Regions from separate parts of the Sphingobium sp. TomTYG65 genome, predicted to be linked through region 1. Evidence: predicted binding sites of a transcription regulator. Region 1 holds the regulator's gene; the other holds the start of a gene.
What was found. Region 1 encodes LexA, which represses DNA repair genes until DNA is damaged. Its sites were predicted from a motif close to GTTCCNCNCTTGTTCT; they were not measured.

Region 1 (5,663 bases):
CTGATCCGTGAATGAGCGGGATATGAGCGTAAACCGGCTCTTCCCAGCCCATGGCTGTGATGATGCCAAGCTGTCGGAAGGCGTTGTTGAGATGGTCGTCGCCGCGGATCACATGAGTGACGCCCATGTCATGGTCATCGACCACCACGGCAAGCATATAGGTTGGCGTGCCGTCGGAACGGAGCAGGATCATGTCGTCCAGCTCTGCGTTTTGAACAACGACGCGGCCTTGCACCGCATCTTCGATAACCGTTTCGCCCTCCTTGGGCGCCTTCAGCCGGATCACGAAAGGGGTGCCTGCAGGTGCTTCAGAAGGATCGCGGTCGCGCCACCGGCCGTCGTAGCGCATCGGCTGCTTGGCGGCCCGCTGCTGCTCGCGCAATTCGGCAAGCTCTTCCGGCGTAGCATAGCAGCGATAGGCGTGGCCGCCCGCAAGCAACTGATTGGCGACCTCGGCATGGCGAACCGAGCGTTCGAATTGGAAAACTGCAGGCTCATCGCCGGCAAGGCCGAGCCATTCGAGCCCATCGAAGATCGCTGCCACAGCTTCTTCGGTCGAGCGCGCGCGATCTGTATCTTCGATCCGCAACAAGAACTTGCCGCCGTGATGCCGGGCGAATAACCAGTTGAACAAAGCGGTGCGCGCGCCGCCGATGTGAAGGAAGCCCGTCGGCGATGGCGCAAAGCGGGTCACGACTTGCTTGTTCAAACCCGTTGCATTCACCGTTTTATTCCCCGACATCCGCCTTGCTCATCCATGAACGCGACGCCCCCTAGCATGGCTTTTAAGCCACGACAAACCTCCGTTGGCCGGAATATCGGGCAGGCGGGGCAACGCTTATTTGTGGGGCTGGAGCAATGGCTCGAAGAGGAGCGCGAGCAACTGGGCCTGTGGGTTCCGGTGGCGCTGGGAATTGGCATCACTGCTTGGTTATCTCTCCCTAACCGTCTGGAATGGCTTGCTTTCTGTTGCGGTGCGATTGCGCTGGCGAGCGTTGGATGCCTTATGCCCTCGGGCGCGCGGTTGCGGCAGATGGTGGTGCTGGGGAGCCTGCTCGCCTGTGTGGGCTGTCTGCTTATCTGGGGAAAAGCGGCCATATTCGGCACAGCTCCGCTGCCCCGGCCCATCTTCCTGGAGCTGACGGGCGAAGTCATATCCGCCGATGCAGTGCCCGCTCAGCAGATGAGTCGCGTAGCAATCCGGCCGGTCGATCCGTCTGCTCTGCCTCCATTGATCCGTGTGAATGTAGCGGCAGCGGACGTAACTGCTGGGTTCGGGCGCCGCGCGGTCATCCGGTTTCGAGCGCGGCTGATGCCGCCTGCCCCCGCCAGTCTGCCAGGCGGCTATGATTTTGCCCGACGCGCCTATTTCCAAGGAATCGGAGCTACAGGGCGCGCGCTGAAACCTATCACCGTCTTACGGCGGTCGGACGAAGCACCGCCGCTGCGCAACCGCTTATTCGCACATATTTTGCAAAAAGCGGACGGCGACGGGGCAGGTATCGCCGCAGCGCTTGCGACCGGAGATCAGGGCGCCATTGCCGAGAAGGATGCCGAGGCGATGCGGCGCAGCGGCCTTGCTCATTTGCTGTCTATCAGCGGGCTGCATGTGACTGCCCTGATCGGGGGAGTCGTTTTCCTGCTGATGCGGATTATGGCGTTGAGCCGGCGAGCTGCGCTCGACTGGCCATTGATGCTGGTCGCTGCGGGTGGCGGAGCGCTGGCAGGTATCGGATACACGCTGCTGACGGGCGCGGAAGTGCCGACGGTTCGTTCCTGCATCGCAGCGCTGTTGGTGTTGGGGGGACTTGCCCTCGGCCGTGAAGCGATCACGCTGCGGCTGATCGCTGCCGGGGCGCTGCTGGTGCTGTTGCTCTGGCCGGAGGCGCTGGCCGGACCAAGTTTTCAGATGAGCTTCGCTGCCGTGATTGCAATCGTCGCCTTGGGCGAGTACCCCAGCTTTCGCGCCTTTGCAGCTGCGCGGGATGAGCGAACAGTCACGCGTCTCGGGCGCTCCCTGGCCGTCTTGCTCCTGACCGGCTTTGCGGTGGAACTAGTGTTGGCGCCGATCGCGCTTTTTCACTTCCACAAGGCGGGGATGATGGGCGCATTTGCCAATCTGATAGCGATTCCGCTTACCACTTTTGTCGTCATGCCGCTGGAAGCGCTGGCATTAGTGCTGGACCTCATCGGGTTGGGAGCGCCTGCATGGTGGCTGACGGCGAGGGCTCTCGACCTGCTGCTGTGGATTGCGCACAGCGTGGCAGCGAGTCCCTGGGCAGTGATGACTGCCCCTGTGGTGCCGAACTTCATATTCGGCATGATGGTGCTGGGTGGCCTCTGCTGTCTCTTATGGCGAAGCGGCTGGCGATGGATTGGGATGGCGCCGGTCGTCGTTGGGCTGGTCGTTATAGCCAGAACTTCGCCGCCCGACATATTGGTGACGGCTGACGGTCGTCATGTCGCTGTGCGGACCGGAAGCGGCGGCATGGCAATTTTGCGGGAACGAGCCGGCGATTATGTACGCGATATGATGGCGGAAAGCGCGGGCTATGAAGGGCCTCTAGCGGCTCTCGCCGACTTACCGGACGCGAATTGTTCCAGGGATCTGTGCGTGGTTGCTCTGACGGGCGGTGGCCGCGTGTGGCGGCTGCTTCTGACGCGAACAGGGGATTTGGTGGAAAGAGAGAGACTCGAGAACGACTGCGCCCACGCGGACATTGTCATCGCGGATCGTCGCCTTCCCCCTTGGTGCCGGCCGCGCTGGTTGAAGGCTGACCGGCGGCTGTTGATGCAGACAGGCGGGCTGGCCATCAACCTGGACGATGGGGAAGTGCGAACCGGGAAAGTCCCCGGCGACGCACATCCCTGGATTACTCAACCCTAGAGACGACCGGCATCCCGCCCATCAGATCAATTGTAGCGGCGCAAGAGGCCCGCCAACTTTCCCTGGATGCGCACTTGCTGTGTGTCATAGATTTGCGGTTCATAGGCGCTGTTGGCTGGGTCGAGCCGCACCTTAGGGCCTTGGCGATGGAAATATTTCAACGTTGCTTCGCTGTCCTCGATCAAGGCAACAACGATCTGCCCCTCGCGCGCAACCTCCGTCCGCTGTATCAGGGCGAAATCGCCATCAAGGATGCCAGCCTCGATCATGGAGTCACCGGAGACTTCCAATGCATAATGATCGCCCGCACCAAGGAGTGCGGCCGGAACAGAGAGCATATTTTGCCCTTCCAGCGCCTCTATAGGAACGCCCGCGGCGATCCGGCCATGAAGGGGTATTTCGATCACATCATTCGCAGCAATCGGCGGTTTGGACGCCAGCTGCGGCTTTGGCTGGACCACGGCCTTAGGCGCGCGATGCATTGCCTCTGGAAGTTTGAGTACCTCAAGTGCTCGAGCCCGGTTGGGCAGGCGCCTGATAAAGCCGCGTTCTTCCAGGGCATTGATCAAACGGTGGATACCGGATTTGGACCGCAGGTCGAGTGCTTCCTTCATCTCCTCAAACGAAGGCGATACACCGCCTTCCTCTAGCCTGTTGTGAATGAAGCTGAGCAATTCCTGTTGCTTGGGCGTCAGCATGCCTGCTTGTCCTCCATAGAACGGATGGAGAACGCATAGGAAACGGAACAAGGCAAGTCAAGCAACTTACGCAAGCCGTAACGAAAGGAACGGACAGGCGATCCAGCCGTTATCTGGCCGCCTTCCTAAAAGAGGGTGAATAGGAGAGTAAGATGGCGAATCAGAACAACCAGGACAGCAATCAGCGCCGCCAGCAGGGTGGTGACCGTTCAAGCCAAGGCGGCCGTCAGCAGCAGCAGGAGAACCGCCAAGGCCAAATGGGCGAAGGCAAGAAGGACAAGAGCGATCACGGCAAGCAACAGCGCTGAACAGCGCCCGGTTTGTCCAGGGGAGGGGCCGCTTTGCGGCCCCTTTCTCATGAGGAGAGGGGGAGGATCGTTACCTGATCACCCGTTGCCGCGGGCGACGAGCCTGCAGGGCGAAGTATGAGACTGTCCGCCTGAGCCATGGCTGCTGTCGCAGCGCTATCTTGCGAGGTGACTGCTATCATGCCGTCGCCGGTGCGGAAGGCGCGAAGATAATCATCCCGATCGCCGGTTGCCGGTAGTGGCGCGGCCAGCGTCGCAACGGCGGTGCGGGGCAGGGGATCGGCCGCGCCAGCCATGTGCCGGACGAGCGGCAATAGGAACAGGGTTGCAGTCACGAAGGCTGAGACCGGATTTCCGGGCAGGCCCAGGAAAATGGCGTCGCGCAGCGTGCCCGCCATCAGCGGCTTTCCTGGCCGCATGCGGATCTTCCAGAAATCAATATCGCCGCCAACCCCCGTAAATGCGGGGCGGACGAGGTCATGATCGCCCACTGACGCGCCGCCGGTGGAGACTATGATGTCGGCTTGGCTGGCATGGTCGAACGCCTGCTTCATCGCATCGAGATCATCGGGGATGATGCCGATGTCGAGGATCTCGCAACCGATAGCGCGGAGCATCGCTGCGAGCATAGGTGCATTGGAAGAGGGGAGACGGCCCGGCGGTGTAGGCGATCCAGGTGGCACAAGTTCGTTGCCAGTGGAGAGCAGGGCGATCCGCGGGCGGGAACCTACAGGCAGTGCGCCGTGCCCACCCAAGACGGCGAGCGCTATCTGAGCAGGGCCGACAGCGGCTCCTGAAGGCAGGAGAAGTTGGTGCTTACGGAAATCCGAAGCAGCGGGTCGCACATTGCGGCCGATGGAAAGAGCCGGCCCACGAGCATTGAGCGAGCCGTTTGAAAGATCAGCATCCTCCTGAATGAGGACGGTGTCGGCGCCAAGCGGCAGCGGGGCACCTGTGAAGATGCGGCAACTCTCGCCGGGAACCATGGGCGGTGGAAGTGCACCGCCGGCCGTGCTTTCGGCGGTTACGCGCCAAGGGCCAGGCCATTCGGCGGCACGGATCGCAAAACCGTCCATGGCCGATAGATCAGCCCAGGGCTGATCTCGCAAGGAAAGGACATCGCGGGCTAGCCAACGGCCAGCGCATTCGGAGACGGGGATCTCCTCGTCGGGTAGGCGGCGACCGAGGGCCAGCAATCGGGCCTGCGCCTCCGCGACGGGGAGCAGGCTCATGCCGCGCGCCAGTCGCCTGACTTGCCGCCCGACTTGGCGATCAGGCGGACATTGCCGATGACCATCCCCTTATCCAACGCCTTAGCCATGTCGTAGATGGTGAGCAGCGCGACAGATGATGCGGTGAGCGCTTCCATTTCCACCCCCGTCTGCCCGGTGGTTCTGGCGGTCGCAGTGACGGTGACGCCGGCGGGCTCAAGATCGAAGTCGATGCTGACCGATGTCAGCGCAATGGGGTGACATAATGGGATGAGGTCAGCGGTGCGTTTGGCGGCCATGATCCCCGCGACCCGGGCAACGGCCAGGACATCGCCCTTCTTGACCAATCCTTGAGCGATTGCGGCGGCCGCCTCCTCGCTCATGGAGATATGGCCGGTCGCGACGGCTTCGCGAGCGGTTACCCGCTTGGCCGAGATATCGACCATATGGGCTGAGCCATCTTCGTCGAGATGAGTGAGGTTGCTCATGCCCCGGTTATAAGCGCGCGGGTAGCTGCTTCGACGTCAGGCTGACGCATAAGGCTTTCGCCGACAAGGAA
Region 2 (5,663 bases), 840 kb from region 1:
ATCGTGGACATGCGTTGGGTGAAGCTGGCGGGCAGGAAGGGAATGGCGGCGATCGCGGCGAGCGCCATCAGCGGTCCATAGACGAAGCGGCGCTTCGACCGCATCAGCATCAGCCCTGCCAGAATGGCGATGCAGACGAGGCCGGTGCGCGCTTCGGTGCCCACCGGCATCAGCAGGCAGGCCAGGCAAAGCGCATAGGCGAAAGTGCGCACGCGCCAGTCGGGCGGAAAGATGGTGCCATGTTTCGCCAGCCAGAGGATCAGCGGGATCAGCGAAATGGCGACGCAGCTGATGATGCTGCCTTCATAAAGGCCGCTATTATTATCGACCATCAGATTGAGCACGCCATAGCCGCCACCCGACAGCGCCGTCTTCATGCCGCCGTTGATGATGATCGTGCTGGCGCACAGCACCATGAAGAGAGCCAGCGCCTCCAGCCGCAACCGGGTTCGCAGGGTTAGCGGCAGGAAGATCGCGAAGATCATCGCCTTCCAGACCCACGCCCATTTGGTCGCCGCATTGATGGGGAAGTCGGCCGTCGCCGTCGTATAGCCGCACCAGGCGAGCAGCATCAGCAGCAGCAGCTGGCGCATGGAAAAGCGGCAGTCCGCTTTCTTGTCCACCAGCAGCCATGCGCCCACGGCCATCGCGAAAGCGACGGCGGAAATAGGGATGCTGTTCAGCAGGAAATAGGAAAGCCGCTGGGGTGAGACGATGTCGATATAGGCATAGACCGCGATCAGCAGGAAAGGCCGCCGCAAGCCCAGCAGGAAGAAGGCGCCGAGGAAGGCGACGAAGAAGAGGTCACGCATCGGGTGCGCGCTCCGCGGCCGATTCGTCGTCCAGATCGTCACGCGACAGCAGTCGCCATGCCGCGAGCATGATCACACCATGGCTGATGAGGAGAGAGAGGGCGTCAATCATCGCGTGGGAGAGTCGTGGCTGGTCACGCCCTTTTCCTAGCGCGGCAGAGTTGACGGGCCGTTAAACCTTTTCCGGCACAAGAATCGCCATGACTCGGATACTTCATGTGCTCGATCACAGCCTGCCGATGCACAGCGGCTATACTTTCCGCACCCGCGCGATATTGCGGGCGCAGATGGCGCGGGGCTGGGAGGTGCGGGGCATCACAGGGCATCGCCACGGCGCGGCGGGCCCTGCCGAAGAGACTGTGGATGGCCTTCATTTTCACCGCACGCTTGGCCCAGCGGCAACGGGCAATCCGCTGCTGCGGGAGTGGCGGGATATTTCGGCGCATGCGGACGCGATCGAAGCGCTGATCGCGCAGTGGCGGCCGGATGTGATCCATGCCCATTCGCCGGTATTGAACGCGATGGCCGCCCAGCGCGCGGCGAAGCGGCACGACATTCCCATGGTTTACGAGATTCGCGCCTTTTGGGAGGATGCCGCGGTCGGCAACGGCACCGGGACGGAGGGGAGCCCGCGTTACTGGCTGACGCGGCAACTGGAGACCCATGCGGTTCGGGCGGCCGACGCCGTTGCGGTGATCTGCGAAGGGTTGCGGCAAGATCTCATGTCGCGCGGCATCGGCCCGGACAAGATCATCGTTTCACCCAATGGGGTGGATATGGAGCAATTCGGGACGCCCGTCCCACGCGATCCTGCGCTGACGGCGAGACTCGGGCTGGAAGGGGCCGATGTCGTCGGCTTCATCGGCAGCTTCTATGATTATGAAGGGCTCGATGATCTGATCGCCGCCATGCCGCGGCTGGTGCGCGCGCGGCCGAAGGTGAAGCTGCTGCTGGTCGGCGGCGGCCCTTGTGAACAGGCGTTGCGTGATCAGGCGACGGCTTCGCCCTTTGCCGACCATATCCTGTTTGTTGGCCGCGTGCCGCACGATCAGGTGGAGGATTATTATGCGCAGGTCGATATCCTGGCTTATCCGCGCAAGGCGATGCGACTCACCGAGCTGGTGACGCCGCTCAAGCCCCTGGAGGCGATGGCGCAGGGGCGGCTTGTCGCTGCTTCGAGCGTTGGCGGTCATCGTGAGCTGATCGAGGATGGCGTCACTGGCGCGTTGTTCGCGCCGGGAGATCCGGCGGCGATTGCAGCGGCGCTGGCGAGCATGTTCGCCGATCGCAGCTTCTGGGATGACCGGCGTGCGGTCGCGCGGGCCTTTGTCGAGCGGGAGCGTAACTGGTCGTCAAATATTCTGCGGTACGAGCCTGTCTATGAGCGCCTGTTGCAGCGTCAGCCGCGCGTGCGCGCCGCCGCCTGAGCCCAGTCGTGAACGCGATTCGACGACATGGGACGATAACCCCGGCGGTGCTGGGTGGTCTTGCCGTGGCGGTGATCCTGCTGGCCATGCCGGCGGGGCTGATCGAGACGGTCGTGGCGTCGAGCGGGCTGAGCGAAGCACTGCCCGCCGCTGCGCCGCCGCTTGGCATGAAGGCGCGGTTGCTGCTCGCCGGTTTTGGCGCGCTGATGGGAATGGGCTGGCTGTGCTTTAACGCCGTGCCCGCGCCGATGAAAGAAGATGGACGCCAAAGCGGCGTCCGGGGAGTGAGTAAAATGGGTTTTGCATTGCCGAAGCTGAACTGGCTGTCCCGTAGCCGCCCCACGGGGTCACGGGTGTCGCGTCCGCTGGCGCGCCGCGCCGATGCGCATCCCGATGCGCCTGCGCGTGCGCCGATCTTCGCCAGCAGGGACTTTGGCGGACTGGAGATATTCCCCCGGATCGCACCTGCCCGCATAGAGCAGGCAGAGGTGCCGGAGCCTGAGCAGCAGCCGGTTGCGCTGTCCTTCACGCCAGTGGTTGAAGAGGCGCTGTCCGCCCCGCAACCGATTGAGGCGGAATTTGAAGACATCAGCATTGCAGTTCCAGCGCCTCTCAGGGCCGGACGGGTCGAACAGCCCGCGCCTGCAGCGCAGATGCCGTCGCTGGCTGAGCTGACCGCCCGATTTGAGCGCGGCCTTGCCGACAGGGTCCGCAGCAGGGTTGCCACTGCCAGCGACGTGATCGCCGACATGCCGGTCGAACAGCCTGTGCCTGTCCGTGAGGAAGTGGAAGATGATGTGGACCAGGCACTGCGCGCGGCGCTCGGCACCCTTCGGGCTATGGCGGAACGCACGCGCTGAATGTCGTGCGCTCACCAGTCCTCGATCGTGAGGGCTGACAGGTCGATCCGTTCCTCGCGTGGAGCGGATTGAACTGCATCTATCGTGATGTCGGCGACGAAATGGCGGGTGAGGCGCCATTCCGCCTCCTCCAGTCCTTGAGCGAAACGGGCGCGCCGTTCGGCCGCATCTGGCCCGCACAGCCGCAAGCAGATCACGTGCCGCCTGCCCTGGAACAACGCGCTCGCCCAAGGGCGGCTGGTCGCGCGTTCGACGCTGACCGGGTCTCCGGCTCGCTCGATCAGCTGCGCGAGAAGGCGGGGCAAAGGGTCTCTGCCGCGCACCGGCGCGTCTTCGTTCGTCACCGAATGGCGGGTTGCGTTGTGATGATCGATGCTTGTCATTGACCCACGCTCCTGCGATATGTGTTCATGAAATGTTCTATTCTTCGCTTTATCCGTTCCCCCGGTTCGCGACCCGCCCGCAGGTCAAAGACCAGACGGGGGTCGCGTACGCTGTCCCGGCCGAAACGTGTCGCGGGGATGCCGTTTTCCCGCAGAAATTTTTCGACGGCGCGAAGCAGCATGCTTGTCATTCTCCCTGTTCAAGCAGATTCGCCCGCTGCGAATCTCTAGGTCGTTTCCTATCTGTTCTCCTATTTCCTACTTGTCTAGGAAAAATCTTATCGATATGGATGAGCCATGGGCGTAAGTGAGCTAGATCCGCGCATCGTGCTGGAACGGCTGATTGCCGAGCGGGGGGAGAATTATGCCGATCTGTCCCGCCTGCTGAAGCGCAATCCCGCCTATATCCAGCAGTTCATAAAGCGAGGGTCGCCCCGCAAGCTGGACGAAGAGGATAGGCGGGTGCTGGCCCGCTATTTCGGCGTGGCGGAGGATATGCTGGGCGGACCGCGTGAGGAGGCGCCGATTGCACGCCGGTCGCGGCCGTTGCCCGCCGTGGTGCCAGTGCCGCGCCTCTCGCTTGGCGCGTCGGCAGGGCCGGGTTCGCTCGACGAGGATGAGCGCGCGGCGGGTGTGCTGGCGTTCGACGCCAGCTGGCTGCGGCATCTGGGCGTGCGGCCGCAGGGAGTTTCGATCATCCGGGTTGATGGCGAATCGATGGCGCCGACGCTGAATGACGGCGACGAAATCATGGTCGATCATGATGACGACGCGACGCGGCTGCGCGACGGGGTCTATGTTTTACGGCTGGATGGCGTGCTGATGGTGAAGCGGATCGCGATGGGGCCGCGGCGTGGACTGTTCAGCGTGCTCAGCGACAATGCGCATTACCCCGACTGGGTGGATATCGACCCGGCGCTGGTGGCGATCGTGGGACGGGTTGTGTGGACCGGACGGCGGCTGGTCTAGCTTGGCGAGGCCGGCGCGGCTTCCTATCTGCGGACCGGCAAGGAGATTCTGGTTGAACGACAATGACGCGGTGATCCGCAAGGCGATCGAGTGGCGCGGTGCGCCCATGGCGCTGGCGACGGTGGTATCGACCTGGGGGTCTGCTCCCCGGCCGCGCGGCAGCCATATGATCGTGCATCAGGACGGCCGATTCGAGGGCAGCATCTCGGGCGGCTGTGTCGAGGCCGATGTGCTGCAGCGCGCCGAAGAGGTTATTGCGGGGCGCCCGGCGCATGTCGAACGCTATGGCGTGGCTGACGGCGACGCATGGGCGGTGGGCCTGCCTTGCGGCGGGGAGATCAGCGTTCTGGTGCAGCCAGTGGGCGAGGGCGGGTTTGCGCCTGCCCTGTTCGATCGGATCGCGCAGGTCCGGGATGAGGGTCGCGCGCTGACTCTTTCCACTGATTTGGACACCGGCTTGACGCGCGAGGGGGCGATCGAAGGTCAGTTCCTCAATCGCTATGACCCGCCGCGCCGGCTGCTGATCGTGGGAGCCGTGCAGATCGCCCAGGCGTTAGGTGCATTGGCTCAGGCCATCGGCGTGATGCCGGTTGTGATCGATCCGCGCGGGCGCTTCCTGACGCAGGAGCGTTTCCCCGGCGTCGAACTGGACGATCGCTGGCCCGACGAGGCGATTGCTGCGCGTCGGCCGGGAGAAGCCACAGCGGTGGTGACGCTGAGCCACGACATCAAGATCGATGATCCCGCCCTGGCTGCGGCGCTGCGGGCGCCCACGGGATATGTTGCGGCGCTTGGGTCGCGCAAGAGCCATGCCGCCCGGCTGGAAAGATTGTCGGCAATGGGATTTTCGGCAGAGGCGCTTGCGCGGATCGATGGTCCGGCTGGTATCGACATTGGCGCAGTGGGGGCAGCGGAGATTGCGCTGTCGATAGCGGCAGGAATGGTCGCTGGGTTCAACGCGCGCGGTTGAACGAAGCCGTCAGCAGCATTTGCCGCCGTTTTTGCCGCCATAGCGCGCCTCCTGCCGGTCGCGGAAAAACTGGGTGCGCGTCATCACCGGTTGGCCAGGATGATGCGTGCGCATGTGCAGGACGTAGCCGTCATAGTCGGGCACGCCCACCATCATCCGGGCCGTATGCCGGATTCTGTCCAGCAGCCCGCTCATTCCGCAGGCACCAGTGGCACAGGGATTTCGCGCGCGGTGGGACCGTC

Region 2: ACZ5Y5_RS10285 (S24 family peptidase) is a predicted target of LexA. The motif match lies at 3,717-3,732, and genes of this name have one in related genera.

The regions. Positions count from the first base shown of each region.
Region 1 covers NZ_AP027330.1:1,259,509-1,265,171, reverse strand. Annotated here, with positions in the region: gene gltX (glutamate--tRNA ligase) at 1-742, opposite strand, end outside; gene ACZ5Y5_RS06330 (ComEC/Rec2 family competence protein) at 779-2,887, shown strand; gene lexA (transcriptional repressor LexA) at 2,914-3,585, opposite strand; gene ACZ5Y5_RS06320 (hypothetical protein) at 3,738-3,893, shown strand; gene ACZ5Y5_RS06315 (molybdopterin molybdotransferase MoeA) at 3,941-5,125, opposite strand; gene moaC (cyclic pyranopterin monophosphate synthase MoaC) at 5,122-5,592, opposite strand; gene trpC (indole-3-glycerol phosphate synthase TrpC) at 5,589-5,663, opposite strand, start outside.
Region 2 covers NZ_AP027330.1:2,094,734-2,100,396, reverse strand. Annotated here, with positions in the region: gene ACZ5Y5_RS10310 (putative O-glycosylation ligase, exosortase A system-associated) at 1-812, opposite strand, end outside; gene ACZ5Y5_RS10305 (TIGR04063 family PEP-CTERM/XrtA system glycosyltransferase) at 1,013-2,239, shown strand; gene ACZ5Y5_RS10300 (hypothetical protein) at 2,248-3,099, shown strand; gene ACZ5Y5_RS10295 (hypothetical protein) at 3,111-3,482, opposite strand; gene ACZ5Y5_RS10290 (hypothetical protein) at 3,479-3,664, opposite strand; gene ACZ5Y5_RS10285 (S24 family peptidase) at 3,780-4,451, shown strand; gene ACZ5Y5_RS10280 (XdhC family protein) at 4,504-5,421, shown strand; gene ACZ5Y5_RS10275 (YbdD/YjiX family protein) at 5,431-5,616, opposite strand; gene ACZ5Y5_RS10270 (carbon starvation CstA family protein) at 5,613-5,663, opposite strand, start outside.